One region of the Rossellomorea sp. FS2 genome, then DNA from elsewhere that is predicted to be linked to it. Evidence: predicted binding sites of a transcription regulator. Region 1 holds the regulator's gene; each other region holds the start of a gene.
What was found. Region 1 encodes CtsR, which represses protease genes until heat stress. Its sites were predicted from a motif close to ATGGTCAATAAAGGTCAAACA; they were not measured.

Region 1 (10,969 bases):
ACCTTTAGAGCATTGATGACCTGTGGGAGTATGAGATCAGCCAAGCGGGATGGACAGAGGTGTTATCTGGAGATGAGGCCAAGGGGGAGCGCTTATTTGCGACTTTTTTGCGTTCCAAGCGAAGGGAGACCGATACGTGCGAACAGGGTTCTGATATTAGCGATGTTTTTCCAAGTAATGGGTCATTTTTCACTCCTGACACCGTTCGACATTTTTCACAACGCCTATGGAGGACGTTGAGCCTTCTGGACCCACCGTTCTCCTCCGCCCGCCAAAAATATCAGCGGAAATTCATCATTTATTTGCAATATTTTTAATCCTATTTGCGAAAATCAACTTTTTACCTGCGAAATTGATCATCGCCCGTTTTCCTATTTGCGATTCATTCCCTTTATGTGCGAACGGCCGCATATACTTGCGGAACCCTAATAGTATCTGCAATTCTAATTCGAATAAAAATCCCGTCTAAAATCACCTAAACCATTCCAATAGTTGGCGTTCTGTCTGTGTACAACCCTTAAGAAATATGTTATTGACGCTCCAAAATGACACAGTCCCCACTATTGAAAACCATCAAAACTCGTTACCCTCTCATTCTGAAAACATATACAGAGGTCCAGAATCTAAATGATATAACCCTACAGTTCAAAATGTACGCCACTCCTACGCTTTAATATCCATTCTCTTTACTGAACTCTTCCGAAAACCCCGCACATCCAAAGAAGGACTAACCCCACACAAAGTCGAATATACACCTAATTCGAATTTTCCGTTTTTAATCGATCTTCACGTTTAAAATCCCTCCTAAACAGAAAAGCTTTTAAGGCTATGCTTCTTCATTGCAAAGATTGAAGCCCGGTTGTATAATTATAGTCAAATATAGTCAAAGTCAAATGAGGAGGAGGTTTAATGAGGAATATTTCCGACATCATCGAAAATTACCTGAAGAATGTATTGGATTTAAGTGAATCTGAAATCGTCGAAATTAAAAGAAGTGAGATCGCAGATAAGTTCCAATGTGTTCCTTCTCAAATAAATTATGTGATCAATACCCGCTTCACCATCGAGAAAGGGTATGTGGTCGAGAGTAAGCGAGGCGGAGGGGGTTACATCCGCATCATGCGGGTGAAGGCTCATGATCAGCTGCATCTTATTGATCAGCTGGTGGCCCTCATTACTCAGAAAATCAGTCAAAATACGGCGGCTGATATCGTTTTCCGACTCGTGGAAGAGGATATAATATCTGAAAGAGAGGCAAAGATCATGCTGAGTGTCATGGATCGATCTGTGATCATGGTCGAGTTGCCTGAACGGGATATACTCCGGGGCAGGATGCTCCGGGCTATGCTGGATACGTTAAAATACGAGTAAGAATGTAAGAGGTGAATGGAATGATGTGTCAGGAGTGCAATGAGAATCCGGCAACCCTTCATTTCACGAAAGTTGTGAACGGAGAGAAGACCGAGGTCCATCTGTGTGAGCAATGTGCTCAGGATAAAGGAACGATGTTCGAGAATTCGGCAGCCTTTACGGTGAATAATCTGTTGGCCGGTTTATTGAATATCACCCCCGGCTTCAAGCAGGCACAGGAGCAGGAAGCGCCGAAAAAGGAAGTTCTTCAGTGTCCGAAATGCAAATTGACATTCCAACAGTTTACGAGCATCGGTCGGTTTGGATGTTCGGAGTGTTATAAGACATTCAACAGCGAGCTCGATCCGATCCTGAAGAGGGTGCACAGTGGGAATATGGAGCACCACGGAAAGGTGCCCGAAAGAATGGGTGGCACCATCCAGATCAAGAAGCAGATCAAGAAGCTGAGAACGGAACTTCAGACCCTCATCGAAGAGGAGGAGTTTGAGAGAGCAGCCGAGACGAGAGACCGCATTCGTTCCCTTGAACGTGACATGAGACAGGAAGGGGGAGGTGCAGAATGAGTCTGGAACGATTTCTAAGCAATACGGTCAGTTCGTGGATGAATGAAGAAGGACCCCAATCGGATATTGTCCTGAGTTCACGGGTTCGTTTGGCAAGGAATCTGACTGACTTCCGTTTTTCAACCCTTTATTCAGCTGAGGAAGCAGGGCAGATCGTAGAACGGGTGAAGGAGAAGCTGTCTTCTTTCCCTAAAGAGCTGGGGGAACTCGAATTTTTACCTACGAGTGAGATTCAGCCTTTGGAAAAAAGGGTATTGATGGAGAAACACCTCATCAGTCCGAATCTGGCAGAAGATAAGAATGTCGGGGCTGTCCTTTTATCACCAGATGAAGATATAAGCATAATGGTAAATGAAGAGGATCATATCCGAATACAGTGTCTGTATCCGGGACTCCAACTGAAGCAGGCCCTCTCCCGTGCCAATGAGCTTGATGACTGGTTTGAAAGCGAACTGGACTTTGCGTTCGATGAGAAGCACGGATACCTGACCACTTGCCCTACGAATGTAGGAACAGGGCTCAGGGCATCGGTCATGGTCCACCTTCCGGGATTGGTCCTTACCCAGCAGATGAACCGGATCATACCGGCGATCAATCAGCTTGGTCTCGTCGTCAGGGGGATCTACGGTGAAGGCAGTGAAGCCCTGGGGAATATCTTTCAAATCTCCAATCAGACGACCCTCGGTAAGTCAGAAGGGGATATCGTGGAAGATCTCATCAGCGTGGTGAATCAGATCATTGCCAAGGAACTGACGGCGAGGGAGGCATTAGTTCAGACCTCCAACATACAATTAGAAGATAGGGTCTTCAGATCGCTGGGGGTGCTGGAGCATAGCCGCATCATTGAATCGAAGGAAGCGGCCAAATGCCTGTCGGATGTTCGTCTGGGCATCGATCTCGGCATGATCCACAGTCTCTCCAAAAATATTTTGAATGAATTGATGATTTTGACCCAACCGGGTTTTTTACAACAATATTCCGGAGGTCCGTTGCGACCGAATGAACGGGACATAAGAAGGTCTTCCTTGATCAGGGAGCGAATTAGATTGGATAAAGATACATGTGAGGAGGAAGAATCATGATGTTTGGTCGATTTACAGAAAGAGCTCAAAAAGTATTGGCATTAGCCCAGGAAGAAGCCATCCGACTAGCCCATAATAACATCGGCACTGAACATATCCTGCTAGGCCTCGTACGTGAAGGCGAAGGGATTGCAGCCAAGGCACTGACTGCCCTTGGACTAAGCCCAGAGAAGATCCAGAAGGAAGTGGAGGGTCTGATCGGGAAAGGAACGGAGAAGTCCCAGACGATCCACTATACGCCCCGCGCGAAGAAAGTCATCGAACTTTCCATGGATGAAGCAAGGAAGCTCGGTCACTCCTATGTGGGGACAGAGCACATCCTTCTCGGTCTGATCCGTGAAGGGGAAGGCGTGGCAGCACGTGTGCTTGGAAACCTTGGCGTAAGCTTGAATAAAGCAAGGCAGCAGGTCCTCCAGCTCCTCGGCAACAACGATTCAGGCGGACATCAGGGAGGCGGCAGCACGAATGCCAACACGCCGACACTTGATAGCCTTGCGCGCGACCTGACGGCGATTGCCCGTGAAGGAAGCCTTGACCCGGTCATCGGACGAAGCAAGGAAATCCAACGTGTCATCGAAGTGTTGAGCCGTCGTACGAAGAACAATCCGGTCCTTATCGGGGAACCCGGTGTCGGTAAGACGGCGATTGCTGAAGGCCTTGCCCAGCAGATCATCGCGAATGAAGTACCGGAGATCCTCCGTGATAAGCGTGTCATGACCCTTGATATGGGAACGGTCGTTGCCGGTACGAAATACCGTGGTGAGTTCGAGGACCGCTTGAAAAAAGTGATGGATGAGATCCGTCAGGCAGGGAATATCATCCTCTTCATCGATGAGCTCCACACGCTGATCGGGGCAGGAGGGGCCGAAGGGGCGATCGATGCTTCCAACATCCTCAAGCCTTCCCTTGCACGTGGAGAACTGCAATGCATCGGGGCGACGACCCTTGATGAATATCGTAAGTATATCGAGAAGGATGCAGCCCTTGAGCGCCGGTTCCAGCCGATCCAGGTCAATGAGCCGACAGCAGAGGAGTCCATCCAGATCCTTAAAGGTCTTCGTGACCGCTATGAAGCACATCACCGCGTATCCATCACGGATGCAGCCATCGATGCCGCTGTGAAACTATCAGACCGCTATATTTCAGACCGCTTCCTTCCGGATAAAGCGATCGATTTGATTGATGAAGCCGGTTCTAAGGTCCGTCTCCGCTCGTATACGACTCCGCCGAACCTGAAGGAGCTTGAAGCGAGACTGGAAGAGATCCGCAAAGAGAAAGATGCAGCGGTTCAGAGCCAGGAGTTTGAAAAAGCCGCTTCCCTCCGCGATTCCGAGCAGAAGCTTCGTGAAGAGCTGGAAGAAACGAAGAATACATGGAAAGAAAAGCAGGGGCAGGAAAATACCGAAGTCACAGTGGAAGATATCGCGAAGGTCGTGTCCAACTGGACAGGAGTACCTGTATCCAAGCTTGCTCAAACAGAAACAGATCGTCTCTTGAAGCTTGAAGAAATCCTGCACTCCCGTGTCATCGGCCAATCCGAAGCGGTTGTCGCCGTATCGAAAGCGGTGCGCCGTGCGCGTGCAGGACTGAAGGATCCTAAGCGTCCAATCGGTTCATTCATCTTCCTCGGTCCTACCGGTGTAGGGAAAACCGAATTGGCCCGTGCTCTCGCGGAATCCATGTTCGGTGATGAAGAAGCGATGATCCGGATCGATATGTCGGAATACATGGAGAAGCATTCCACTTCCCGTCTCGTCGGTTCACCTCCGGGATATGTCGGGTACGAAGAAGGCGGTCAGCTGACTGAGAAAGTCCGTCGCAAACCATATTCCGTCGTGCTCCTCGATGAAATCGAAAAAGCACATCCCGATGTCTTCAATATCCTTCTGCAAGTCTTGGAAGATGGTCGTTTGACTGACTCCAAAGGAAGGACCGTCGACTTCAGGAACACAGTTCTGATCATGACATCGAACGTCGGGGCACAGTCCCTTAAAGCCAATAAGCATATGGGCTTCAATATCCAGGACGGGAAACAGGATTACAAAGATATGAAAGGGAAAGTGATGGAGGAACTGAAGCGTGCCTTCCGCCCCGAATTCCTGAACCGTATCGATGAAATCATCGTCTTCCATTCATTGGAGAAAGATCATCTGAAAGAGATCGTGACCCTTATGTCGAATCAACTCACGAAGCGCCTCAAGGAGCAGGATATCCATCTCGAGCTTTCTGCGGCTGCCAAGGAGAAGATTGCGGACGAAGGATTCGATCCTGAATACGGTGCAAGACCGCTCCGCAGGGCCATTCAGAAATATGTCGAAGATAAGCTTTCTGAAGAGCTCCTGAGAGGGAAAGTCTTGACGGGTCAAGACATCCTCATTGATGTCGAAGGGGAAGAGTTCGTCGTCAAATTGAAAGAAGAAGCAACCAATTCAACTCCTTGATGGTAAAAGGAAGAGGTACACGGTCATGAACCTGTGCCTCTTTTTTTCCATAAGAAGCAAAGAGTATGTATAGCCGGGACGCGCCCGGTATAGTAATAAGACTAGGAAGAGGAGTAGGATCGTTTTGGCAAAAAAGAAGACAAAATTCGTATGTTCATCCTGCGGGTATGAATCAGCAAAATGGATGGGGAAATGTCCCGGATGTAATGAGTGGAACACGATGGTGGAAGAAGTGGCGATTACGGGTAAGCAGCCCCGAGGTGCATTCCAACACAGCGAAGGGCCATCAAAGGCTGAAAAACTGACATCCATCGAGACGATGCAAGAGCCCCGTGTCCTTACTGATTCCAAAGAGCTTAACCGTGTACTTGGAGGCGGAGTGGTGCCGGGATCGCTTGTGTTGATAGGGGGAGACCCGGGAATAGGGAAATCCACCCTGCTGTTGCAAGTATCTTCACAGCTTGCCGAACAAAAGCAAAAAGTACTTTATATCTCAGGTGAAGAGTCCATCAAGCAGACCAAACTGCGTGCGGACCGGCTGAATATCACGGCTGATGACCTATACATATATGCAGAAACCAACCTGCAGTCGATCCACCAGACCATCGATCAGCTTTCACCCGACTTTGTCATCATCGACTCCATTCAGACCATCTATCATCCGGAGGTCACTTCGGCGCCGGGAAGCGTATCGCAGGTGCGGGAATGTACGGCGGAATTGATGCGGATCGGTAAGACGAAAGGAATTGCCATTTTCATCGTCGGACATGTGACCAAGGAAGGATCCATTGCCGGTCCACGCCTGCTGGAGCATATGGTCGACACCGTGCTCTATTTCGAAGGGGAGCGCCACCATTCCTACAGAATCTTGAGGGCGGTGAAAAACCGTTTCGGTTCTACGAATGAGATGGGGATCTTCGAAATGAAGGAGCTGGGTCTTGAAGAAGTCGCAAATCCTTCGGAGATCTTCCTCGAAGAACGTTCACAGGGATCGGCCGGTTCGACGGTCGTTGCATCCATGGAAGGAACAAGGCCGGTGCTTGTGGAAATCCAAGCCCTCGTCACACCGACGAGCTTCAATAACCCGAGACGTATGGCAACTGGAATCGACCATAGCAGGGTCTCCCTGATCATGGCTGTTCTTGAGAAGCGGGCGGGGATGCTCCTTCAGCAACAGGATGCCTACCTTAAGGTCGCAGGTGGAGTGAAGCTGGATGAGCCGGCTATCGATTTGGCCGTAGCGGCGAGCATTGCTTCAAGCTTCAGGGACAAAGCCTCACGCGCACAGGATTGCATCATCGGGGAAGTGGGGCTGACCGGGGAGATCCGGCGCGTCTCACGAATCGAGCAGAGGGTGCAGGAAGCGGCGAAGCTTGGCTTCCAGCGCGTCATCATCCCTCAGAACAATATCGGGGGTTGGCAGGCACCGGGCGGAATCGAAGTGGTCGGTGTATCCGATATCCATCAAGCGTTGGGTATGATTTTAGGAGGATAACAAAATGGAAGATAAAAAGGCTAAGGATAAATCCATATCGGACATTTTACAGTTCGTCGCCCCCGGTGCCCCTATCCGGGATGGCATCGATAATGTGCTCAGGGCCAATACCGGCGGATTGATCGTCGTCGGATATAACGACAAGGTCAAGTCCGTCCTCGACGGCGGCTTTCATATCAACTGTCCGTTTTCACCCAGCTATCTGTATGAGCTGGCGAAAATGGACGGGGCAATCGTCCTGAACGAATCAGGGACGAAGATCATCCTGGCGAATGCCCAGCTTGCCCCTGATGTGTATGTGCCTTCCACGGAAACAGGGATGAGGCATCGTACGGCAGAGAGGGTGGCAAGGCAGACGAATGCCCTTGTCATTGCCATCTCACAGCGCCGTAACGTCATCACCCTGTACCAGGGCAATTTCCGATACGCCCTGAAGGACATTTCCGTCATCCTGACCAAAGCCAATCAGGCTGTGCAGACACTGGAGAAATATAAGGTCGTCCTCGACCAGAGCATCTCCAATCTATCGGTTCTGGAGTTTGAAGAGTTGGTGACCCAGAGCGACCTGCTTCAGGTTCTCCATCGATTCGAAATGGTTCTCAGGATCAAAAATGAGCTTCTTACGTATTTGAGTGAACTCGGTACTGAGGGAAGACTGATCCGCCTGCAGATGAATGAACTCCTTTCAGACATCGAGAGCGAGGCGATGCTGATCTTCCGGGATTACGCCATGGACCGAAACGTCAAGGCATTCGAGCTTCTATACAAGTTCCAGGAGCTTGTGCGCTCCGAGGTGCTTGAAGACAATGTGCTCCTGAAGCTCCTTGGCTATCAAGGCTACCCTCATCATGATGAGGCGATGTTCCCGCGCGGATACCGTGTATTGAATAAGATCCCGCGTCTTCCGATCGTGATCATTGAGAACGTGATCAATGAGTATGATGCCCTTCATCACATTGTGAAAGCGACAGTGGAAGACCTCGATGAAGTGGAAGGGATCGGGGAAGTGAGGGCGCGCAAGATTAAAGAAGGTCTCAAGCTCATAAAGGAACAAACGTTCGCTGACCGGCAATTATAGCACACAAGTCCCGGTTTGATAAAAGGGAGAAATGCCCTGTTTCCAAAAAATTGACAGTGCAATCCCCGAGTGTTAGCCTTTTCATGAGGGCCTCTATCATCATTCGTGAAATTGAAGAAAATTAGTCAAGAATCTCACGTTTTAAAAATCATAAATTGTTTATAATGGATAGGAGGAGGTGAAGGTATGTTAAAAAGAATCGTTCAGGCATGCTTCCTTATCGTAGGTGGTACACTAGGGATCCTATTGATTCCGGAGTTATTGTCGGTCATCAACATGGCGGATATTTCATTAATCAATAATGCATATATGACTGCTATATTAGGTGCCATTATTTTTTATATTATTTCGTTCTGGGCAGTCGAGTATGTGGTGAACTTTGTCAAATGGTTCGAAGATAGTTTGGTAAAGGCCCCGGTGACGGATTTGCTCTTTGGAAGTCTTGGTCTGATTATCGGATTGATTGTGGCGTACCTGTTGGGAATTGCCGTCAATCAGCTTGAATTCCCGATTTTGAATGCGGTCGTACCGGTACTCTTGACCTTGCTGCTTGGGTATCTTGGTTTCCAGGTCGGCTTCAAGAAGCGGGATGAAATGGTAGGGCTCTTCGGTAATTCTCGTTCGAAGAAGAAAGATTCCGAAGAAGATGATGAGGCGAACGCCGTGAAGACGCTCAAGATCCTCGATACAAGCGTGATCATCGACGGACGTATCGCAGACATCTGTCAGACAGGATTCCTCGAAGGGATCATCGTCATTCCTCAGTTCGTCCTCGAAGAGCTCCAGCATATCGCGGATTCATCCGATGTATTGAAGCGGAATCGTGGACGCCGCGGACTGGATATCCTGAACCGCATCCAGAAGGAATTGCCGGTTGAGGTCCAGATCTATGAAGGGGACTTCGAAGAGATCCAAGAGGTGGATTCCAAGCTTGTGAAGCTTGCGAAACTCACGAACGGAATCGTTGTGACCAATGATTTCAACCTGAATAAGGTATGTGACCTTCAAGGGGTACAAGTATTGAATATCAATGACCTGGCGAACGCCGTTAAGCCTGTGGTCCTTCCTGGTGAAGAACTGAAGGTACAAGTGATCAAAGACGGTAAAGAGCATAATCAGGGCATTGCCTACCTCGATGACGGAACGATGATCGTCGTGGAGGAAGGGCGCAACTACATCGGCAAATATATCGATGTCCTTGTCACTTCGGTACTGCAGACCTCCGCGGGGCGGATGATCTTCGCAAAGCCGAAACAATTGGAAAAAGCGCTCTAAGCCTGACTCCTTTGACCCGGTAAGGTATAATGGATGAATACTAGAGGAAGTCAAAGGAGTTAATCATATGGAGTATCAAGTGGTCATCCCGGCTGCCGGAAGGGGCAAACGGATGAAAGCGGATCGGAATAAGCTGCTTCTTGAGTTGGACGGGGCACCCATCATTGTCCATACCCTTCAAGTGTTCGACCGGGATCCCCTGTGCCAGGGGATCTTTGTTGCTATCCATCCCGATGAACGGGAGGAGTTCGACGCTCTGATCGATCGTCATGATATCGGCAAGGATATCCGACTCGTCGACGGGGGGAAAGAAAGACAGGATAGCGTCTATCAGGCATTGCTTGAGGTCGATCATGAAGTCGTACTCGTTCATGATGGTGCCAGGCCGTTCATTTCCCGGTCGGTCATCCACGAGCTCGCTGAGCGGGCTGGGGAGACAGGTGGGGCGATTGCCGCGGTTCCGGTAAAGGATACCATCAAGAAAGTCATGGATGGGAAAGTCGAAGAAACGATCGAGCGCTCAAGCTTGTGGATGGTGCAGACCCCACAGGCTTTTCGCGTTTCATCCTTGAAAAAAGCCCACGATGCAGCAAGGGACGAAGGGTTCCTCGGGACCGATGACGCTTCTCTCGTGGAGCGTCTGGGAGAAGACGTGTCCATCGTGGAAAGTGATTATGACAATATCAAACTGACGACGCCGGAGGATATGTTTTTTGCCGAGGCGATACTGAAGAAGAGAACTGAAGGAGGAAAACATCATGTTTAGAATCGGACAAGGCTTCGATGTGCATCAACTAGTAGAGGATCGCCCATTGATCATGGGCGGCATCACGATCCCGTATGAGAAAGGGCTTCTGGGGCATTCTGATGCCGACGTCCTTCTTCATGCCGTGGCGGATGCCTGTCTCGGTGCCATTGCTGCCGGTGATATCGGGAAACATTTCCCCGATACCGAAGAGGAGTTCAAGGATGCAGATTCGGCCAAGCTGCTTCAGCATGTATGGACAATGGTCAAAGAGGAAGGCTATGAACTGGGGAATATCGATTGCACCATCATCGCCCAAAAGCCGAAGATGGCCCCATATATCGATGAGATGAGAGCAAGGATCGCCGAGCTTCTCGAAGCGGATCCATCACAGGTGAATGTAAAGGCCACAACATCCGAAAAACTTGGTTTCACCGGACGCGGAGAAGGGATCGCTGCTCAGACGACGGTTCTGGTGAAGCAAAAGTAAGACCCTTTATTCCGGTTTCGAACGGTGGTAAACTAATACAAGCAGAATCATAGAGGAGGAACGAATATGTCAAACGAAGTACGCGTACGTTATGCCCCGAGTCCAACGGGTCATTTACATATCGGTAATGCCCGTACGGCCCTATTCAACTATCTATATGCCCGCAGTGTGGGCGGGAAATTCATCATCCGCATCGAGGATACGGATAAGAAGCGTAACATTGAAGGCGGAGAAGAAAGCCAGCTCAAGTATCTTCAGTGGCTTGGGATCGACTGGGATGAAAGTGTGGATAAGGAAGGCGAATACGGCCCTTATCGTCAATCCGAGCGGAACCATATTTACGAACAGTATTTAAATGAGCTTCTTGAAAGCGGAAAAGCTTATAAATGCTATTGTACGGAAGAGGAGCTGGAAGCTGAACGGGAAGCC
Region 2 (10,969 bases), on a different contig from region 1:
GCACCATACCATGCCGCTCGTCGTTGCCGAATTTGGTGTGCCGGGCTCCCGTGGCCTGACCCACCGGAATGTCGACGGACTTGATCAAGGGCATCATTCTGAAAAAGAGCAGGGTGAAATCGACCGCAGGCTCTTTGAAGATATCATTGCGGAGAACCTGGCCGGCGGAATGGTCTTCACCTGGCAGGATGAATGGTTCAAACGGACATGGAACACGATGGACTACGATGATCCGGACAGACGTCCGTTCTGGTCCAATGCCCAGACCAATGAGCAGCAGTTCGGCGTCCTGAGCTTTGATCCCGGCAAGAACCGAACCGACGTCCTACATGTCGATGGACGCAGAGAGGACTGGGCGTTCAAGGGCATTGAACCTGCATTCGAGGACGGTGACCACGCCCTCTACGTTTCCAGTGATGAACGATATGTATACGTGAGGGTCGATACGGATTCCGTGAAAGATAAAGATTCTTATCTTCTCTTTGATACGATCCCGGATCAAGGTCAATCGACCATCCCGGGGGTCGACGATGTGAAGACCAAAGGAGTGGATTTCGTCCTTCATATGAATGGGGATCAGAGCGCCCGACTCCTCGTCGACAGCTATTACGATAGCTACTACTATCACTACGGCAACCTCCTCGAGATGATCGACAAGGAGCCGTATGCTGGGAAGAAGGATAACGGCGTCTATCATCCAATCCGCCTGACCCTGAATAAGGAGCTGACGATCCAGGGCAAGACCCTGCCGTTTGAATCCTATGAAACGGGCAAGATGCAGTTCGGTACGGCTAACCCCGGGGATGAAGACTATGACTCCCTCACGGATATCAGCGTATCCCCTGAAGGCGATATGACCGAAATCCGCATCCCGTGGCAGCTCCTGAACATCAAGGATCCGAGCCTCAAGGATGCCATGGGGGATATGTGGAAGACGGGAATTGAAGGCAAGGAAAAATTCGATTCCATCAGTATCGGACTTTATGAAACAGACGGGAAGGCATCCTACGCTTATCCGGCATTGAAAGACGGCTTCATGGATCCGGCGGCATTTTACCGGTATTCATGGAAAGAGTGGGAAGAGCCGACCTTCCATGAAAGACTGAAAGATTCCTATTATATTCTGCAAGAAGCGTATGGAAAAGGAGGGAAATGAACATGGCGAAGATCTTGATTGCGGAAGACGAAGAAGTGCTGCGCATGCTCATGGTCGACACTCTTGAAGATGAAGGATATGACATCGACGAAGCGGCCGACGGCCAGGAAGCGATCGACCGAATCCTCGGCACCGACTACGACCTGATCGTCCTTGATTATATGATGCCCGCCTTTACGGGCCTCGAGGTCATCGATCAGGTGAGGAACCACCATGGAAAGAGCGATGTGAAGATCATGATGGTCTCAGCGAAGAATCAGCAGGCGGATAAGGACCTTGTCCTTGCCGCCGGTGCTGACTACTTCATGTCGAAACCTTACAGCCCGGTCGAACTCATGGAGAAGATCGGGGACATTCTGAATGGATAAACTCCTTGAATTTTACCATTCCAGCCTGAGACGGCGGATCATTGTCCTCATGACAGGATTCATCCTCGTGTTCCTGATAGGAGCAGGCTGTTTATACTGGTATGATCACAGACTTTCCGTAGAGTACGATGAGACGAAAGCCAAGCTCGATGATCGGAAGGAAGTCGCCCAGAAACTTGACCGACAGTTCAACCGGATCTTCTTTGAAGGGCGCGGGTATGTGGCGTTTAAACGACCTGAATTTAAGCAGAGCATTAGAAACCTCGAGAAGAAGTTGAAAGTCACCATACGGGAAATGAATAAGATTTCTGAGTCTGATGATGATCGCGCCTTCGCCTCCGAGGTAGAAGATTTCAATGAATACTATGTTGATATCGTTAACAATACAATTGAGCTCGTGGAAAATGGCGACGAACAGGGTGTCCAAGATAACTCTGCCAATGGTGGAACTGCTAAAGTAGAAGAATTTCTTGAAAAATTGGATGCCTATAATGACAACATCCAACAGTCCACTGATGAAGCTTATGAAGAACTCCGGGCCAAGGAAGCGACGAGTCAGACGATCTTCCTGGTCTTCGTCTTGCTCATGCTCCTTCTCCTCATGCGTATCATGCGCTCGATTGCCAAGCAGATCGGTCATCCCCTTGAAGAAGTGGCGTCCTCTGCCCAGCATATCGCCGAGACCGGTACGTATCAAAACTGGACGTTCAATAAGGATCGCCGCGATGAGATCGGCCAGCTTTCAAGTGCCTTCGAAAAAATGATCTTCACCGTCCAGGAAAAAGAAGATCATCTCGTCTCCCAGAATGAAGAACTCCAAGCCCAGCAGGATGAGCTCGAAGTCCAGCAGGAGGAATTGGAACGATTGCTTCATCTTGCGCGCGACAGGGGAGAGCAGCTTGAACGCCGGAACGAATTCATCAATGGGATATCGAACTCCCTCAATAAGAAAGAGGTACTGGAAAGCATCGTCAAGAGCATGTGTAGCATCATGGGCGCACCACGGGGGATGATCGTCCTCATGGATGACCAGGATACCCATGCTTCATTCGGGGTATCCAAGGAAGCCATCGGCCAGTTCCTTGCCCATATCCAGAATGGCCTTCATCAACGGTTATTCGAGACGAAGGAACCGTTTTGCGTAAAACGTGAGCTCGTCATGGCAGAAAAAGGCTATCATGAGGAAACCATGTATTCTTATGACCTGTTCATCCCAGTCCTGTCGGCTCAAGGAGAAGTGGAGGCCTTCATGGTGTTCAGTCGCTTCGGTGAAGGATTCACCGACAAGGAACAGCAGGAGTATAAAGGGTTTGCGAAGCAGATCTCCATTTCCTTGAGAAACATCCTTCTTTATGAAGATTCCGAACGGGTTCGTCATATGAACCAGGATATCCTGAACAATCTCCAGGAAGGGATCCAGCTCGTTGACCCGATGGGCGACAGCCTGCTGGTGAATACCAAGTTTGCGAGGATCATCGGAAGTGACATGGGAGCACTGAAGGATGCTCCATATTCGAAATGGGGCTGCAGCATTGTCACCCAGGTGGAGAACGGTGATGAACTGAAGGAATACTATCAAAATGTCATCCGCCGGCAGGAATCCGGCAGTAGTATGATCTACAGGCTTACAGAAGGAAACGATGTCTTCCAGGTGTACTCTACTTCCCTTTATCACGAAGATGAGCATATAGGTACCATCTTCGTACACCGCGATATCACGAAAGAATACGAAGTCGATCAGATGAAATCTGAATTCGTGAGTACCGTAAGCCATGAGCTGAGGACGCCACTTGCAAGTGTTCTGGGATTCACGGAGCTTATGCTTACTCGGGATCTGAAGCCGGAGCGGACGAAGAAGTATCTGACCACAATCTACAAAGAAGCCCAGCGTCTCACGTCCTTGATCAACGATTTCCTCGACGTGCAACGGATGGAATCCGGGAAACAGACATTTGAGAAGAAGTATGAAGACGTCCTGGATATCGTCCGGAATATCGTGGATCTCACGAAGGTGAGTTCACCCCATCATACCTTCACGATCGGAAGGGAAACGGATTGCACCGTCGTCCTCGGAGACGGGGATAAACTCACGCAGGCGTTCACGAACCTCATCAGCAATGCGGTGAAATACTCACCGGATGGAGGGGACGTCACGATCCTCATGAAGGAAAAAGAAGACCGCATCTCCATCGAGATCCGCGATGAAGGACTGGGCATCCCGGAAGAGGCAATCGGTAAGCTCTTCACGAAATTCTACCGGATCGACAATTCAGACCGGCGGAAGATCGGAGGCACGGGCCTCGGCCTTACCATCGTCAAGGAAATCATCGAGGCCCACGGCGGGTCTGTGACCGTGTCGTCTGAACTCGGAAAAGGAAGCACCTTCACGGTCACCCTCCCGGTCATCACCCTTGATACGTTCAAGGAGGAAGAACAGGGGAACGGCCACAACATCCTTGTGATCGAAGACGATATGAGCCTTGCATCCCTTCTCGCCACAGAGCTTTCCGAGAGCGGCTTCCAGGTGGATCACACGACGAATGGCTCAAGTGCCATCGAGCGTCTGAAGCGGACGAAACCCGATGCCATCGTCCTGGATATCATGCTTGGGGGTAAACTGAATGGATGGGATGTGCTTGAGGAAATCAAGAAGGAAGAGAGCCTGACCGGCATACCAATCATCATCTCCTCCGCCCTTGATGAGAAAGAAAAGGGGTTGACCCTTGGGGCAAGCGACTACCTGATGAAACCCTATCATCCAAGCAAACTATCAAAAACCATTCTTCACCTTCTATTGAAAAAAGGGACAAAAGGAGATATCCTTGTCCCGACAGAAGACCGAACGATCGAATGACACGAAGGGGCGGTTCCCGTACTTCCATCAGGAAGCATGGAAACCGTCCCTTTTTGCTTTCATGTGGCGCATGGGTGACGCATGGGGACGGTTCCTGTGCGCCAAAAAGTAGCCCCCGAACGTTTCCCTCTATTCGCTAGTTGCTCTCCACTCTTTTGCAAGTAGGCTGTAGGTGACGATGTCGTTGTAGTGGCCGTTGATAAATTCTGCGTCGCGGGAGATGCCTTCCTGCTTGAATCCGAGACGTTCGGGGATATGGCGGCTTCTCTTGTTGCCTTCTGCGCACTGGATGTCGACTTTGTTCAGGTTGAGGTCGTCGAATGCGTGCTGGAGAATGGCGGTGACGCAGGCCTGCATGATTCCGTTGCCTTGGGCTTCTTCTGATAGGTAGTAGCCGATGCTGGTGCTTCGGGTTTTCCAGTTGATGAAGTGGAGGTTGATCATCCCGACGAGTTTGCCGTGGTGGCGGATGCCGGCGGTGAATCCGTCGTTGGCGGCGAGTTGTTGGAGCCAGGCGGGGATGATAGAGTCGCGGTAGATGTCGGGTGATTGGACGCCGTCTACCCAGCCGAGCCAGTGTTTGAGGTGGTGGCGGTTGGTGTCGACGAGGGTGTAGATTTCTTGGGCGTGGTGGGGTTGGAGAAGGGCTAGTGTTAGGTTTGGTTGGACTTGGAATGTGAACATGGTGGTGGTCTCCTTTGGTAGTGGTTTGTGTAGTTGGTTATTGGTTCGTTCCGTTTCGCTGCGGCCGGCCGCTTTCCATGGGGCGTGCGGTGAGCCGCTTCGGCAAGCCTGCAGGGTCTCACCCTGCCCGCTTTTCCCATAGGAGTCGGCCGTCCTCCGCTGCACTTCACTTTGTGGTGTGTACAAGTGTAGTAAGTTAAATCCACACCTCTCACCCCTTTTTTATGGGAGTGAAGAAGGGAAGGGTTCGTTTCGTTCCGCTGCGGAGGGCCGCTTTCCATGGGGCGTGCGGTGAGCCGCTTCGGCAAGCCTGCAGGGTCTCACCCTGCCCGCTTTTCCCATAGGAGTCGGCCGGCCTCCGCTTCACTTCACTTTGTGGTATGTACGAGTGTTGTAGGTTAAATCACACCTCTCACCCCCTTTTTTATGGGAGTGAAGAAGGGAAGGGTCCGTTTCGTTCCCGCTGCACTTTATGGTGTGTACGAGTGTAGTAGGTTAAAATTCAAACGCATCCCTTCCTTTTGGCTGGGTACAGGTATTATAGCTCGCATTCTTGTATTTTCCAATACTTATTTTTCCATGGGTAAGGATTGATTTATGGGGGTGTGGGTGGTACGATTAGACTAATGTTAAGGGAAAGGGATGATGGGTGAACGATGGATAACTAATCTTGGTAGGTAGAATTTGAAATTGAATGAATTTCGAATGATATTTAGTAGGATTAGTCTGCCCATTTTTCCCATAGGTCCCATTTCCGTCGGGCTTATTTGTGTATGGTACTTTGCGGCTAATCCTTCCAGAAATCGTGGGAGGATTTTTTGTGTTCTCCCGGAATGAGGAGAGGATTGTATGCAGGAATTAATGAAAATCGATTCAGTGAATATTGAAATAGAAGGAACGCTTTTGTTGGAACAGGTGAAGGCAGGGGTGAGAAGAGGGGAGGTGATCGGTCTCATCGGAAATAATGGGGCCGGTAAATCGACTCTTCTGAAGCTGTTGAACGGTGACATTGCACCGTCGTCAGGCAGCATCACACCGCTGATTCAAGGGTTGAAGACCGTGATGGTAGAGCAGGAAGCCATGGATCATTCAAGGGAAGCGTTGTCCCCTGGGGAAACAGCGCTCCTTCAGAAATGGGATGTGCCGGATGGAGAGTATGAACAGCTGAGCGGTGGTGAGAAGCTGAAGGTGAGACTCGCACGCGGAATCGCTCAGAATGCACATTTGCTGCTTCTAGATGAACCGACCAACCATCTCGATGAAGAAGGGATCGGATTCCTGATCAATGAGCTGAAGGGATATCGCGGGACCGTCATCCTGGTCTCCCACGACCGGGCGTTCCTTGATGAGGTGGCCGATGTGATCTGGTCCATCGAGAACAAGACGATCGTGACATATGAGGGGAACTACTCGGCATACGTGAAGATCGTCGAGCAGCGCAGGCTCACCCAGCAGCGGGCATATGAGAAGCAGCAGAAGCTCATCGAACGGATCGAGGGACAGATCCAGGACCTTACTTCCTGGTCAGGAAAAGCCCATGCCCAGTCGACAAAGCAGGAATTTCCGAAGGAGTTCTACCGTTCGAAGGCCAAACGGATGGACGCCCAGGTGAAATCGAAGAGGAAGCGGCTTGAGAAAGAAATCGAGCGGATCAATGCCGAGCCTGTCGAGGTGGAGGAAAAGAAACACCTCTCCGTCCGTGCGGGCAGAAAGGCCGGCAAACGTCTCCTTGAAGTGAAGGATCTTGGTAAAGCCCATGGAAGCAAGGTGCTTTTCCGCGGTGCCTCCTTCACGATCCAAAACGGAGAGCGGGTGGCGGTGACCGGTGCCAACGGGAGCGGGAAGACGACGTTCCTCAATATGATCATGGGAAAAGAAACGCCTGATGAAGGGGAGATGTGGCTTTCACCTTCCGCGAAGATCGGCTACCTCACCCAGGAGGTCTTCGACTTACCCCTAGATGAGACACCGGAGAATCTTTTTTACAGGGAGACGTTTCACGACCGGGGGCAGGTGAGGAACCTCATGACCTATCTCGGATTCGACAAAAGCCAGTGGGAGGAGCCGATCCGCCATATGAGCATGGGAGAGCGGGTGAAGTGCAAGCTCATCAAATATATCCTCGAGGACCGGGACGTGCTGATTCTCGATGAACCGACCAATCACTTGGACCTCCTGAGCCGCGAGCAGCTGGAACATACCCTGGCAGCCTACGATGGCACCCTCATCGTCGTTTCCCACGATCGCTACTTTTTAGAAAAGACGACATCGGCTGAGATTGCGATTGAGAACGGTAAAATGGTGAGGAAATGGGAACAGGCAGAGCCTTCAAAGGACGAACGGGAAGAGCTCAAGATGCAGCTTGAGACCGAGCGCCAGGAGGTCCTCGGGAAGCTGAGCTTCCTGACCCCTACCCAAAAGGAATACGCCGAGCTTGATGCGAGGTTCAATGAACTGACGAAACGAATCAGGGACATGTAGGAAAAATATGCTAGGATAGAAGAAAAGCAAGCAGGGGAGAATTCAATGAAAACTGTAATCTATTTCGTCAGACATGCCCATTCCACCTATACACCGGAGGAGCTCACCAGGCCCCTGTCGGAGAAAGGGATGAGGGATGCCAGGCGTGTGACCAGGATATTTGAATCCGAAAACCTCGACCATGTGGTATCCAGCCCGTTCTTGCGTGCGGTGCAGACGGTGGAGGGCACAGCGGCATCCTTGAATCAAGACGTGATCCTGATAGACGGATTTAGGGAACGGCTTCTATCTTCGGAGCCCTTAGACGATTTTCAAGGAGCCATCCGCAAGGTGTGGGAAGAGCCTTCATTCCACTGGGAAGGCGGAGAATCGAATGTGGATGCTCAGAAGCGCGGCGTCGCAGCCATGCTTGAACTTCTAAAAGAATATGAAGGGAATCACGTGGCCGTCGGGACCCACGGGAATATCATGGTGCTCATCATGAATCACTTTGACCCCAAGTATGGATTGGCGTTTTGGGAGAACCTCGATATGCCCGATGTGTACCGGCTGACCTTTGAGGGTGTCGATCTGGTGGAAGTGTCGCGGTTGTGGGAACCCCGTTCAGAAAGAGAGAAGAGGCCATGATAAGCAGGGCCGATCAGGAGGCGTCCCTGGACTCCCTGGAATCGACCTACCGCAAGCTCTCGAACGCCTATGAAAGCATGGAGGTGAAAGGAGCGAACACCACCCTGGTGAAAAAGAGGCTCGATGCTATTAAGGCAGGTATCGACAGCCTGAGAAGCGATTGGTACGGTACCGGTTTTTCATATGAAAGAGACGTCATCGCTACTTCTCAACAAACGCTGGAAGACATCCTTCCTTCGATTCATAAACAGATAGTGAAGGCCAAAGATGGAAGCCCCCAGCTGACATTGAATTAACGGAGACTGACCGCACTGAATCTGGCCATCGAATCGTTGAAGAACCGCCTTGGTTGAGGCGGTTCTTTGCTTTATTTCGAATTATTCATGAAAGAAAGGGTCTTCTCGAATAAAAGCGGTTGAACATCGGGGTAGGTCAAGGGATGGAGTTGAGTGTCAAAATACCTTATCTCTCCGATCTCAGATGGTGGTTTTGAACCAATCTCTTTCACCACTGCGTAGAACAGTCTGCCACTTCTGGTTCCGATAGAGTAGTCACAAATCGGAGCGAATGTGGCACTCTGGCATCCGGTTTCTTCAAACAGCTCTCTCTTGGCCGTTTCCTCAATCGTTTCACCCGGCTCCCTGTGCCCTCCTGGGATTTCCCAGGTTTCTCGTGAAGTATGCCTCACAAAAATCCATTGCCCCTGAAAATCAACGCTGATCACGGCGAAATCAAAAGCCTTCTCTTCCGTTACATCAAGTTCGTGAAATACAATATCCATCATCCACCTCTTAGCCATAAATAATATCTATATTCTACTGTTAAATCCTTTTATTGTAAATTAGAACAAAAACCCCCCTTGCACTCATGCAAGGGGGGTTCATTCAAGACTTATTTAGTTTCTGCGTCGTTGCGAGTGATGATACGGTCGATCAGACCATATTCCAAAGCGCGGTCCGCAGTCATGAAGTTGTCGCGGTCCGTGTCTTTAGAAATCACGTCAAGTGGTTGACCAGTGCGGTCAGCAAGGATTTGGTTCAATTTCTCGCGAAGGAAGAGAATGCGTTTAGCTGCAATTTCGATTTCCGTCGCTTGACCTTGAGCTCCTCCAAGTGGTTGGTGAATCATCACTTCTGCGTTTGGAAGGGCAAGACGTTTGCCTTTTGCTCCGGCAGCTAGAAGGAATGCACCCATGGAAGCGGCCATACCGATGCAGATCGTTTGAACATCAGGTTTGATGTACTGGATCGTATCGTAGATCGCCATACCGGCTGTGATGCTTCCGCCTGGTGAGTTGATGTAGATGGAGATGTCTTTCTCCGGATTTTCAGACTCTAGGAATAGAAGCTGGGATACGATTGAGTTTGCCACATTATCATCGATGGCGCTCCCAAGCATGATCACACGGTCCTTCAATAGACGGGAATAGATGTCATACGCACGTTCACCGCGGTTTGTTTGTTCAATAACTGTAGGAATTAAGTTCATCCTCGTTCCTCCTTAAATGCATCTGTGTATTTTTGAATCATTTCATATTCACTTTGTACTGTTATCATACACTGTTGGTCAATAAAGGTCAAACCTAATGCTTCCTTTATTAACCTGTATGTAAATCCTTTCTACATCATACCCACTCATCCCTTTTTTAAACGGTACAAAAGGCGAAAGTTTCGTGATTGCTCCCCCTTGCCAACGGGTAAAATGAGAAGTGCACCCCTCTATGGGAATCAGATCAGAAATAGAACAAAAGGAGCCGATACTATGAACCTACAACTCATCAGAAACGCGACCCTGATCATTGACTATGCAGGCACGAGATTCCTCATTGACCCCATGCTCGCACCGAAAGGGACCTATCCTCCCTTCACACCGTCCAAACGGGATGACATCCAGAATCCCATCGTCGATCTGCCGGAATCCGTTGACGCCATACTGGAGGGGATCGACGCCGTGATCCTCACCCATCTTCACCTGGATCACTTCGATGACAAGGCAAAAGAAGTACTCCCTAAATCCATCAATCTATATGTACAGAACGAAGCCGATGCCGGAGAAGTCCAAAAAGCAGGCTTCACAAATGTGCATGTGCTAAATAACGAGCAGTTCAACGGCATCCAGCTCATCAAAACCAAAGGCAAGCACGGAAGGGGAGAGATCCTCAAGCGCACCGGGACCGTCAGCGGCATCGCCTTCAAACATGAGAACGAGAAAACCCTCTACGTTGCCGGCGATACCGTATGGAATGAAGAGGTGGAAGAAGAAATCCTCACCCACCATCCGGACATCATCGTCGTCAACGCAGGGGACAACCAGTTCCTCGAAGGAGGATCCATCGTCATGGGCAAAGAAGACGTCCTTCAGACAGCGAGCGCAGCACCCGAAGCCACCATCGTCTCCACCCATATGGAAGCCGTCAACCACGGCACGCTTTCAAGGGAAGAACTTAAGAACACCGCCACAGAGAAAGGACTCCAATCCCGCATCCTGGTGCCGGAAGACGGAGAGTCCTATACGTTCTAAATCATATTAAAAGCCAAGATCCTTCCTAAGGAATCTTGGCTTTTTCATAAGGTATTAAGATGAGAAGCCAAAAACATCTTGCATTGGAGACTTTTCTCTATTATAATTAGTTCTCGTGACAGTAACTAAAACATGCCCTCGTGGTGCAACGGATAGCACGTAAGATTCCGGTTCTTAAAATGGGGGTTCGATTCCCTCCGAGGGCGTACCAGAGACCTTGTGTTTGTTGAGATTATCAGCAGGCACAGGGTCTTTTTTATTTTTCCTGTTTTGGGTGCT
Region 3 (10,969 bases), on a different contig from region 1:
AGGATGCGCTTCAGGAGCTTCTTCTTCCCGCGATGTTTTTCAAGTGGCACGAGTTTACCATCTTCCACATGAAGAAGGGGCTTAATATTCAACAGCCCTCCAAGGAATGCAGAAGCTTTTGATACACGACCGCCCTTGGCGAGATATTCCAAGTCTTCGACGGTGAACAAATGCTCCATATGCTCCACATGGTAGCGTGCCGTTTCCAGGATTTCATCCTTGGTGCCGCCGGCATGGAGTACTTCAGCAGTCTTGATGACCGACAGTCCGTATCCAAGGGATGCGCTCTTGGAATCGATGATGGTCAAATCAAGATCAGGATACTCTTCCTTCACCTGATCCCTGATCATCACCGCTGTCTGATAGGTCCCTGACAGTTGGGAGGAGAAGGCGATGTAGACACCTGCATCTCCTGATTTGGCCAACTCTGTGAACGTCCTCAGGAACACATCGGGTGAAACCTGGGAGGTCTTCGGAACATGACCTTCGCGGATTTTATCAAATACTTCCTTGGGCTGGATCGTGACAAGGTCCTCGTAATCATGTCCGTCAATATGTACCTGCAGTGGAAGCAGTTCTATGTTGGGTTGGTCGAAGAAAGTTACCGGCAGGTCGCTGGCACTATCAGCAAAAAGTTTTACGTTCATATCTATCACCTTTTTTCGTTATATAGGTTTAGTCTAGCTATTTTTCAGTAAAAGCACAATCCATAGTTATTCAAATTCCTGTACATAAGGATCATGTGCAAGGGGTTTAGCTATGATATAGTGTGGAACATAAGGAACAATGACACTTGCCGAAGGAGTTCGATTCATGAAGAAAATGCACGTTACCCTGGAAGCGAAGAAGTTTTTTGTTGTATTGGTAGGGGCAGTCCTCGGGGCTGTCGCCATGAACTTCTTCCTGATTCCTGCTAATGTATATGCAAGTGGATTCACTGGTATGGCTCAATTATTATCCAGCCTCCTGAAGGAATTCACACCGTTTCACCTGTCTACAGGTATTTTATTATTCATACTGAACATACCCGTCACCATCTTGGGATGGATGAAGGTGGGTAGGTCCTTTACGATCTACAGCTTCGTCTCGGTTTTCCTCACTTCATTCTTCCTTGAAGTCATCCCTGTGGTGGAGCTTTCACCCGATATCCTTCTCAATGCCGTATTCGGAGGGGTCATTGCAGCAGTTGGGGTCGGTCTCACCCTGAAATACGGTGCTTCGACCGGAGGGATGGATATCATCGCCATGATCCTTTCCAGGTTGAAGGACAGACCGGTCGGAACCTATTTCTTCATTATGAATTCAATCATCATCGTTTCTGCGGGCTTTTTGTATGGATGGGAAAAATCTCTTTATACGCTGGTGACGCTTTATGTGACGACCAGGGTCATCGACGCCATCCATACGCGGCATGAAAAGCTTACCGCTATGATCATCACGAAAAGGACACAGGAACTGAAGGACGCCATCCATGCGAAGCTTGTGAGGGGGATTACGACGGTACCGGCCAAAGGGGCATTTTCCGGGGAAGATAAAGAAATGCTCATCATCGTCATTTCCAGATATGAGCTGTATGAACTGGAGCATACCATCAAGGAAGTCGATCCCCAGGCTTTTACGAATATCGTCCAGACGACGGGGGTATTCGGTTTTTTCAGGAAAGACTAAACAAAAGGGCAGCCGTTCAACGGCTGCCCTTTGCATTTCTTACGATAAGCGGTTCAACTCATCCTGCATGGAGTGAAGCTGCTTTTTCTCCTCGTTATTCGAGTTTGCAAATGCGGAGGAGAGGGCATTTTTCGCTTTCTGTATCGCCTGTGGATCCGTTTGAGAGCCACAGGCTTCCTCTACTGCGGTCCGGGCCTGTCGGAAAAGTGGATTTGCCATGTTACAGACCTCCGTCGTAAGGAGTATTGGAAAGCTTCCTTGCTTCTGCCTCGGCATAAGTCAAATGGTATGGAATGCGTTCATCATGTTTGGAGACCGCATTTTTTCCTTGCTGTACAAAACGCTTGGATTTGTTCCTTCCCATCCTAACCACCCCTTATCGAAGTTGGAGCACCCTTCGGATGCTCCTGATTAGTATGGCTGAAATCCGGCGAATTACGTGAGCAAGTATTACCCTCCATTGCCAGGATTACAATCCAAGATGCCTTTCGAGGAATCTTCCTATCCCATCGTCTTGATTACTTTCCGTGATATGATTGGCAAGGTCTTTAAGGGGATCAATGGCGTTCCCCATGGCCACACCCGTTCCTGCATATTGGATCATTTCAAGATCATTATCTTCGTCTCCGAAAGCGATGATGCGGTCTTGTGGAATCTGTAGGCTTGAGGCTACCTTTTCGATGCCGACTGCTTTATTCAGGCCGGTTTTGACGATTTCGATGATGTGCCAAGGGGCGGCCCAGCGGCGGTGATCGATCAGTTCCGCATGGACGTCATCAAGGTGGGATCGAATCTCGGGAACATCGTGTTCGTCAGCATGGATCAGCATGGAAGTGGGGTGGTCTTTCAATACCTGACGTATATCACCGGTAGAGATGGATGGATTCCCCATCATGAATACATCGATGATTTTTTCATCATGATAGTGAAGGTACACATCATCCTTCACTTCCGCGACGATATTCTGGAATTTGAAGCCATGACAGGCATCAATGATCTGCTTGGCTGTTTCAAGGTCCATCGGCTCATGATGGACCCCCCAGGAAGGGTCCTCCGGGTGATGGACGAATGCCCCGTTAAAGTTGACAATCGGAGTCGTGAGTCCCATCTGCTTATAGTAAAGCTCACTCGCGCGGAATGGCCTGCCTGTGGCGATCATCACCTCATGCCCATTTTTCCTGGCTTTATTGAGGGTCTCCAACGTGCGTACGGATATTTTCTTTTCATCGGTAAGCAAGGTTCCGTCCAGGTCAAGGACGATAAGATGTTTTTCTTTCATATTCACTAATCCCCCATCTATATGTTCTCTAGTTGTAGTGTACGCATAAGGCAGCATACTTGTCCACTGCACGGAAGGCCAAATAATATACATGCCCCTTCCACTAGGATATCATAGGAAGGAAGCCATACCCGGAAGGAGCGGACGATTGTGATCATCGTAGAGAATAATGCCATTGAAGAAATCCCTTTTCTTCATCTGGTCAAAGAAGAATACCGTAATGAAGCGTTGCCGACATGTTTTTTCGTACATGGATTCACCAGTGCGAAGGAGCATAATCTGCACTATGCATATTATTTAGCCGAGAAAGGGTTCAGAGTGATCCTGCCCGACTGTCTGGAGCACGGGGAGAGGGGGACCGGCAAGACGGAATATGAGCTGGGCAAAAGATTCTGGAACATCGTCATTCACACGATCAGGGAATTGAACACCCTCAAGGAGGCCTTTGCCCGGGATGGGCTCATTGATGGGGAGAGGATCGGTCTTGCCGGAACGAGCATGGGAGGAATCGTGACCCTGGGTGCCTTAACTCAATATGAATGGATCAACAGTGCCGTATCCCTCATGGGAAATCCCTCCTATGTGAAGCTTGCGCAGGCCCAGCTTGGCCAGCTCGAAAAAATGGGTTATGACAATCCTTTCACCGAAAAGCAGGTTGAAGAGATCCTTTCTGAGCTGGCTAGATTCGACCTCAGTCTGCAACCGGAAAAGCTGAACGGCCGTCCACTCATGTTCTGGCACGGGAAAAATGATAAAGTGGTACCGTTCCAACTTACATATGAAGCGTATACGGAACTCCTCCCTTTCTATGAAGGACGAGAGGATCGACTGGTCTTCCTTGAAGATCAGAAGGCCGATCACAAAGTCAGCCGCGACGGTGTCCTGAAGCTCGTGGACTGGTTTGAGGACCACCTGATGGCGTAAGCTTTTGTCATATGGGACAGAATTTGTTAAGATGAGTTAAGAATACGGACAGATAGGAGTGATTGTGTGGATCAAGATCTGAAAGACAATATGATGGGCGCCCTTGAACAAGTGGTGGACCCTGAACTTGGAATAGACATCGTCAATCTCGGATTGGTATATGACGTGGAGCTGGATGAAGAAGGAACGGCCACCGTTACGATGACTCTGACCTCCATGGGATGCCCCCTTGCAGGGACCATCGTGGATCAGGTTAAAACAGCACTGCGTGATATCCCGGAAGTAAAGGATACCGAAGTGAATATCGTATGGAACCCACCTTGGAGCAAAGACAATATGTCACGCTACGCCAAGATTGCATTGGGAATCCGTTAAACGTCCCATAAGAAAAGGGCCTGCACATAGCAGGCCCTTTTCTAGTTGATTTGACAAACGCATTGGGGGCATTGATCGCAATCAATCGTTTCTTTCAGTCGATCCAGTTTATGAATGGTGATGAAGCCTTTGTTCATGGTAATCACACCGTTATCCTTGAGGTCGTGCAGCATCCTGTTCACCACTTCTCTCGAGGCACCGCAGAAATCGGCGAGATCCTGATTGGTGAGGCTGATACCGATGAGGATACCGTCTTCCCGGCGATCTCCGTACGTATTGCTCAAACGGATCAAGGTGGAATAAAGGGCGCCTTTTTTTCCATGAAGAAGGAGATCACGGAATCTTGACTGGTCTTTCCGCTGCTGAAGCTGTGACCACATCATCCATTCCCGGTTCCTCACCCTATCGTCCACAAGCGCTGCTTCGAAGTCGGTGATGGGGAGTGAGAGGAGGAAACAGCGATCCATCGCCCTGGCGCTGACCGAACAGGAAGAATCCCCGCAGAACAAATCAATTTCTCCTACAACATCCCCTGCTCCAACAATACGAAGGGCCAGTTCACGTCCGCCGGGTGTAGATCTCGTCACCTTGATATGTCCTTCCCTGATGAAGAACAAGTGGCCTGGGGCTTTTCCTTCAAGAAACAGGTAGCTTCCTTTGGATATTTCATATGGAAGGCCTTCCTGTATGAACATCGCTTTGATCGAATCAGGTATATGTTCCACATCCTCACACCATTCCGTTCAGATAGTTACAGGATATTCCTTTTTGTAAATTATAGAAGGGAAAAGAGTGTCACGCCGCCGCCTACAACGAAGCAGTAGATGGCGAACACTTTCAGGTTGCCTCTTGCCATGATGCCCATGAACCATCTTAATGCATAGTAGGAGGCAATGAGTGAGGCCAGGAATGCAACGATATACGGTACGGCCAGCTCCCCTAAGTTAGGGTCGTTGATCAGGTCTTTGATGCCGAGCAGCATGACACCGAACGATACAGGTATGTATAAAAGGAAGGAGAATCGCAGTGCTGTTTCGGGCTTCATGCCCCGTCCCATGGCAGCGACGATGGTGGCACCTGAACGACTGATACCCGGGATCAGTGCGACTGCCTGTGCAAGTCCGACGATGATGGCATCCTTCACATTAAGGTCCCCGTCATTTTTTCTTCCGCGCAGGTTACGGATAAGCCAAAGGGCGATACCCGTAATGATCAGGGTGATTCCCACTGTGATGATCCGATCAGAAACGAGTGCCTCAATATCATCACCGAACAGGACACCGATGACACCAGCAGGGATCGTCCCGACGATTAAATACAGGATGAATTTGAAGTCGCGGGTATTTTCAGGGGACTTCGTCTTGAAGTATCCGAGCCCGTTAGCAATCAGCCTGTAGATATCTTGGCGGTAAATGATGAGCACTGCCAGGAGCGAGGCTGTGTTGACGAGTATTTCAAACGTTAATGAAGTGGTCTTGATATTAAAGAAATGTTGAATAATTTGAAGATGTCCACTGGATGAGATCGGGATCGGTTCAGTCAGCCCTTGAATGAGCCCGAGTACCAGGTACTTCAGTATCAGAATAATATCCATTTACTTTCCTCCAAGCAAAAAAATTCACACTTATTCATTTAACACCATTGGGCAAAAGACTGTAAAGGGAATTTCCAGAATCGAAAAGAGATTGACATATTTCTGACAGGTATGAATGCCCCCTGTATGTTGAAAAATAGAAGCGAAGCACATGCTTCACAAAAGGAGGGGTCATTATGGGACAGCGCAGACACTTCAAAGGTGGAGAAAAAGCACCCAATAATGGGATATACATTGAGATCGGTGAAACCGGTAGTACCGTCAATCACCCGAAGCAGGCTAAACTGAAAGCCGGGGATCGTTTCCCTGAGACGACAAACGACGATCGCCACTGGACGTATGCCAGGAAGCCGTAATGATAGGGGATGGGGCATCTGCTCCATCCTTTTTTGTGCAATCACGGGCTTTTATTTTCCAATAGGGAAGGAACGAGCTATAATAAAGAAAAGGTCAAGAATGGTCAAGGAGGAGTGAGTATATGAATTTTGATCAATTCACCGTTGCGATCCAGGAAGGGCTCGTGGCGGCAGGAGAACTGGCAAAGGAAAAAAAGCATACAGACATCCTGGTGATTCATGTGTGGGATCGTCTGCTGGAAGGCCCGGACAGCTTTTTAGCCTCTCTCTATGCCAGGTTGGACCTCGACAGTTCCGGGCTGAAAGAGTTTATACAGTCCAGGATCGACCAGATCCCCGAAGTGCAGGGAGAGAATATTCCCTATGGACAATACTTTGCAGGTGATATTCGTCGTCTCCTTGATGATGCCAACCATCTAAAGGATAAATGGGGGGATGAATACATATCGACGGAACATCTTGCTGTCGGGATCTACCGACAGCAAGATCATCCCATTACGCGTTTTTTACTTTCAAAAGGAATCGATCAGCAATCGATCCAAGATCAAGTAGAATCCATCAGGGGAGGGGACAAGGTGAAAGATCAACATGCTGAGATGAAATACGAGGCCCTTAAGAAGTATGGCAGGGATCTTGTGGAAGAGGTGCGATCCGGAAAGCTCGATCCCGTTATCGGACGAGATGGTGAAATCCGTCATGTCATCCGGATCCTATCGCGGAAAACCAAGAATAATCCCGTTCTCATCGGGGAGCCCGGTGTCGGGAAGACAGCCATTGTAGAAGGACTTGCTCAGCGGATCGTCCGTAAAGACGTTCCGGAGGGATTGAAGGATAAGACCATCTTTGAACTGGACCTGAGCTCACTCGTAGCAGGGGCGAAGTTCAGGGGAGAATTCGAAGAGCGATTGAAGGCGGTACTGAAAGATGTGAAAAAAAGTGAGGGAAGGATCATCCTCTTCATCGATGAGCTGCATACGATTGTCGGTGCAGGCAAAACCGAAGGCGCAATGGATGCGGGAAATATCCTTAAGCCCATGCTTGCCAGGGGAGAACTTCACTGTATCGGCGCGACGACGCTCAATGAACATCGTACGTATATTGAAAAAGACCCTGCCCTTGAACGACGCTTTCAGCAAGTGCTTGTAGAAGAACCGACCGTGGAAGATACGATTTCGATCCTCCGTGGACTGAAGGATCGCTTTGAAATCCACCATGGTGTCAATATACATGACCGGGCCATCGTAGCGGCTTCGATGCTGTCTGACCGCTACATCACCGATCGTTTCCTTCCGGATAAGGCCATCGATCTTATTGATGAAGCCTGTGCCATGATCCGAACCGAGATCGATTCGATGCCTACAGAGCTCGATGAAGTCACCAGGAAGGTGATGCAACTTGAAATCGAAGAAGCGGCTCTGGTGAAAGAAAAGGATGCGGCTTCCCTGGGAAGGCTTGACTCGATCAGGGGGGACCTTGCCAGCCTGAAGGAAAAGCTGAACGGCATGAAGATGAAGTGGGAGCAGGAGAAAGCAAGTATCGCCATCGTCCAGGAAAAACGTGAGGAGCTTGAAAAACTGCGCCGGTCCCTAGAGGATGCGGAAAATCAATATGATTTGAACAAAGCAGCGGAGCTCAGGCATGGGAAGATCCCTGAAGTTGAAAAAGAGCTTGCCGGTCTCGAGGCAAAAGCGCTGAAGGAAGAAGAGGGACGTTTGCTGAGAGAAGAAGTCACGGAAGAAGAGATTGCAGGCATTGTGGCCAGGTGGACGGGAATCCCCGTAACGAAATTGGTGGAGGGTGAAAGGGAAAAGCTCCTGAAACTCGATAGCATCCTTCATGAGCGGGTCATCGGTCAGGATGAGGCGGTCGGTCTGGTGACAGATGCCGTTATCCGGGCAAGGGCAGGAATCAAGGATCCCAATCGTCCCATCGGATCATTCATCTTCCTCGGTCCTACAGGTGTAGGAAAGACCGAGCTCGCTAAAACCCTTGCCCAGACCCTGTTCGATAGTGAAGATCACATGATCCGCATTGATATGTCAGAGTACATGGAGAAGCACGCAGTCTCAAGGCTGGTCGGGGCTCCTCCCGGGTATGTAGGCTATGAAGAAGGAGGACAGCTAACAGAAGCCATCCGCCGGAAGCCATACTCGGTGGTCCTCCTCGACGAAATCGAAAAAGCGCATCCTGAAGTGTTCAATATCCTCCTTCAGATGCTCGATGATGGAAGGATCACCGATTCTGCCGGAAGAACCGTCGACTGCAAGAACACCGTGATCATCATGACCTCAAATATCGGCTCAACCCACCTGCTTGAACGCAATCACGGGGAAGAAGAGATCAGTGAAGATACGAAGGAGCTTGTCATGGGGCAGCTAAGGGCTTCATTCCGACCGGAATTTCTGAACAGGGTGGATGATATCATCTTATTCAAACCCCTAAGCATCAACAATGTGAAAGGCATCATCGATAAGCTCTTCAAGGAGCTGCAAGAGAGGGTAACAGAACAGGGGCTTTCATTGGAGATCACGGATGATGCCAAGTCCTTCATTGCCGAATCGGCCTATGATCCCGTGTACGGAGCACGCCCATTGAAACGCTTTTTGCAAAAAGAGATTGAAACAAAACTTGCCAGGGCCATCATTGCAGGCGAGGTCACAGGAGAAGTGATGGTTGAGAAAGGGGAGCAGGGTCTGACGATCACGTAAGGATGGTTGAAAAAAGTCCTATTTAATCATGACCAATATCAGTATAAGTTTTTAATACCGCTAATGATTTCCATGCAAGACTTCGCTTTCCGCGGGTAGCCCGTGAGCCTCCTCGGCATGCCTGCGGGGTCTCACATTAGCTACTCTCCCGAAGGAGTCTTCGTCTTGCATTCCAATCAACCGCTGGAAACAATGACATTTGAATTTCGTAAAACAAATTAAAAACCCGAACTCCTTTGCCTAGTGGTATGCAAAGGAATTCGGGTTTTACTATGACTAAAACACTTATGTCCCAGCCTCTTTATATTATTCATTCTGAGCGAGCATCATCTTTGTACGTAAGGACAATGAATTTATAGTCCGAACTATTACTTTTGGGAACCTCTTTAGATGATCGTAGATTAATCGTTTTTAATATTTCTTCATTGATATGCTCCCACTCTTCCAAAGTGAGGTTCACGATTTGTTCACTATACTTAGCATTTGAATGGATTGGGGGAGGATCTGAAGATAAATCTTCCTTCAATAAATTGATTCCTTGATTCATATTGAATAATGCTTTTGTTAAAAGTTTTTCATGATATTCCATGGCCACTTCTCCTTCGAATGTCATGGATGCATCACGAAGGTGGCTTGATGTGTAGTACTTCTCAATGATATTACCGACAAGTTTTTCTTTTTCAATCGTCATTAACCCAAGGTTTACTAATTTTTGGATGTGGTAGTATAGCCTCGACTGCTTTTCATTTAATTCTTTGGCGATTTCTTTCACTGTTTTGCTTTTATGTTTGACTGTATCAATGATTGCCTCCAGTTTTGGATCAAACAATGCTTTGGCAACGTCAGGGTTCACCATCATACTTCACCTCCGTCTCATCATATCAAATAAACCGGGGCAGAGGAAAAGTTCCTGCAGTAACGCTAACAAAGACAGAAAAATAATAAGAATAAATGGAAAAAACTGAATTTCTTATTTACAAATATTTTTTATCGTTTAAAATTATTTTAACGTATAAAAAATATTAAAGGGTGATTCAGTTGATATCTTTGTTAAGGAATACGTCCTATCGTCGTTTATGGTTCTCTCAAGTGGTGTCTTTGCTTGGTGATGGGATTACCCGTTTATTGGTCTTGTATCTGGCATCAAAATTGACCTCAAATCCTATGATCTTCAGTTTTATCCTCATTGCCGGTTACTTACCGGGCATGTTGGGGGGAGCCTTCGTCGGTCCGATTGTGGATAGGTATGATAAAAGGATGATTATGGTCTGCTCTGATTTGTACAGACTGGTCATCGTGCTCCTGATGATAACGGCACAGACCTCTTTATCCTGGCTGGTGGTGCTGATTTTTTTGCAAGGGGTAGGGAACCTGTTTTTTGAACCAGCTAAAACGGCCCTTATCCCGAGCTTGATAAAAAAAGAGTCCATACCTGACGCGGTGGCATTTTCACAATCTACATTCATGGTGATGGCAATCATTGCACCTTCCATAGGGGGGATTCTGTTACTGAGCAAGGAATATTCCCTCATATTTCTACTGGATGCAGCTACATTTATGCTTTCGGGGCTCATCCTCTTATTCTTAAAGTCGAGAAGAGGAGAATCGGCAGAGGAAGAAATGGTGACCAAAGACACATACAGGGAGTCTCTGAAGCAAGGGGTAAACATCATCAGAAACAATCCGTTTTTAATCGGACTTCTCTTTTTGATCACCATTGGTATATTTGTAATGGGAGTGATTAATGCAAATATTTATGCCATTACACTAAACATATATAGGTTGAATGAAGTTCAATTCGGGACACTGGAATCACTCGAAGGGATCTTTGGGGTAGCAGGTTCACTTGCAGTCCCTTTCATAATGAAAAAGTGCAGGAACAATACGCTGCTTATGCTTACGTTTGGATTTTTGGGGATTATGGCGCTATTGACGATTCCTGTTTATGAGGCTCATAGGATCCTTCCATTCTTACCGCTGTATATCTGGATGTGTATGACATCATTTTGCAGTCCCTTTCTCAATGTCCCGCTCAATAGCATGCTCATGCAAAGAGTGCCTGATA

Region 2: the regulator CtsR is predicted to act here: its motif matches at 9,733-9,753, upstream of clpP (ATP-dependent Clp endopeptidase proteolytic subunit ClpP).
Region 3: the regulator CtsR is predicted to act here: its motif matches at 6,287-6,307, upstream of clpB (ATP-dependent chaperone ClpB).

The regions. Positions count from the first base shown of each region.
Region 1 covers NZ_JBLRVS010000008.1:50,171-61,139, reverse strand. The annotation lists gene ACNA6I_RS22675 (CtsR family transcriptional regulator) at 910-1,371, shown strand; gene ACNA6I_RS22670 (UvrB/UvrC motif-containing protein) at 1,392-1,934, shown strand; gene ACNA6I_RS22665 (protein arginine kinase) at 1,931-3,016, shown strand; gene clpC (ATP-dependent protease ATP-binding subunit ClpC) at 3,013-5,457, shown strand; gene radA (DNA repair protein RadA) at 5,582-6,952, shown strand; gene disA (DNA integrity scanning diadenylate cyclase DisA) at 6,957-8,030, shown strand; gene ACNA6I_RS22645 (PIN/TRAM domain-containing protein) at 8,217-9,305, shown strand; gene ispD (2-C-methyl-D-erythritol 4-phosphate cytidylyltransferase) at 9,373-10,071, shown strand; gene ispF (2-C-methyl-D-erythritol 2,4-cyclodiphosphate synthase) at 10,064-10,540, shown strand; gene gltX (glutamate--tRNA ligase) at 10,607-10,969, shown strand, end outside.
Region 2 covers NZ_JBLRVS010000005.1:212,751-223,719, forward strand. The annotation lists gene ACNA6I_RS17465 (hypothetical protein) at 1-1,156, shown strand, start outside; gene ACNA6I_RS17470 (response regulator transcription factor) at 1,159-1,524, shown strand; gene ACNA6I_RS17475 (ATP-binding protein) at 1,517-4,378, shown strand; gene ACNA6I_RS17480 (GNAT family N-acetyltransferase) at 4,508-5,062, opposite strand; gene abc-f (ribosomal protection-like ABC-F family protein) at 5,912-7,543, shown strand; gene ACNA6I_RS17490 (histidine phosphatase family protein) at 7,589-8,170, shown strand; gene ACNA6I_RS17495 (hypothetical protein) at 8,167-8,466, shown strand; gene ACNA6I_RS17500 (NUDIX hydrolase) at 8,538-8,969, opposite strand; gene clpP (ATP-dependent Clp endopeptidase proteolytic subunit ClpP) at 9,062-9,658, opposite strand; gene ACNA6I_RS17510 (MBL fold metallo-hydrolase) at 9,932-10,690, shown strand; tRNA gene ACNA6I_RS17515 (tRNA-Arg) at 10,825-10,896, shown strand.
Region 3 covers NZ_JBLRVS010000001.1:1,678,285-1,689,253, reverse strand. The annotation lists gene ACNA6I_RS08810 (DegV family protein) at 1-647, opposite strand, end outside; gene ACNA6I_RS08805 (YitT family protein) at 823-1,668, shown strand; gene ACNA6I_RS08800 (DUF3813 domain-containing protein) at 1,708-1,887, opposite strand; gene ACNA6I_RS08795 (hypothetical protein) at 1,889-2,032, opposite strand; gene ACNA6I_RS08790 (Cof-type HAD-IIB family hydrolase) at 2,138-2,947, opposite strand; gene ACNA6I_RS08785 (prolyl oligopeptidase family serine peptidase) at 3,098-3,871, shown strand; gene ACNA6I_RS08780 (metal-sulfur cluster assembly factor) at 3,938-4,246, shown strand; gene ACNA6I_RS08775 (Crp/Fnr family transcriptional regulator) at 4,288-4,971, opposite strand; gene ACNA6I_RS08770 (undecaprenyl-diphosphate phosphatase) at 5,022-5,840, opposite strand; gene ACNA6I_RS08765 (YjzC family protein) at 6,017-6,196, shown strand; gene clpB (ATP-dependent chaperone ClpB) at 6,319-8,904, shown strand; gene ACNA6I_RS08755 (winged helix-turn-helix domain-containing protein) at 9,215-9,763, opposite strand; gene ACNA6I_RS08750 (MFS transporter) at 9,934-10,969, shown strand, end outside.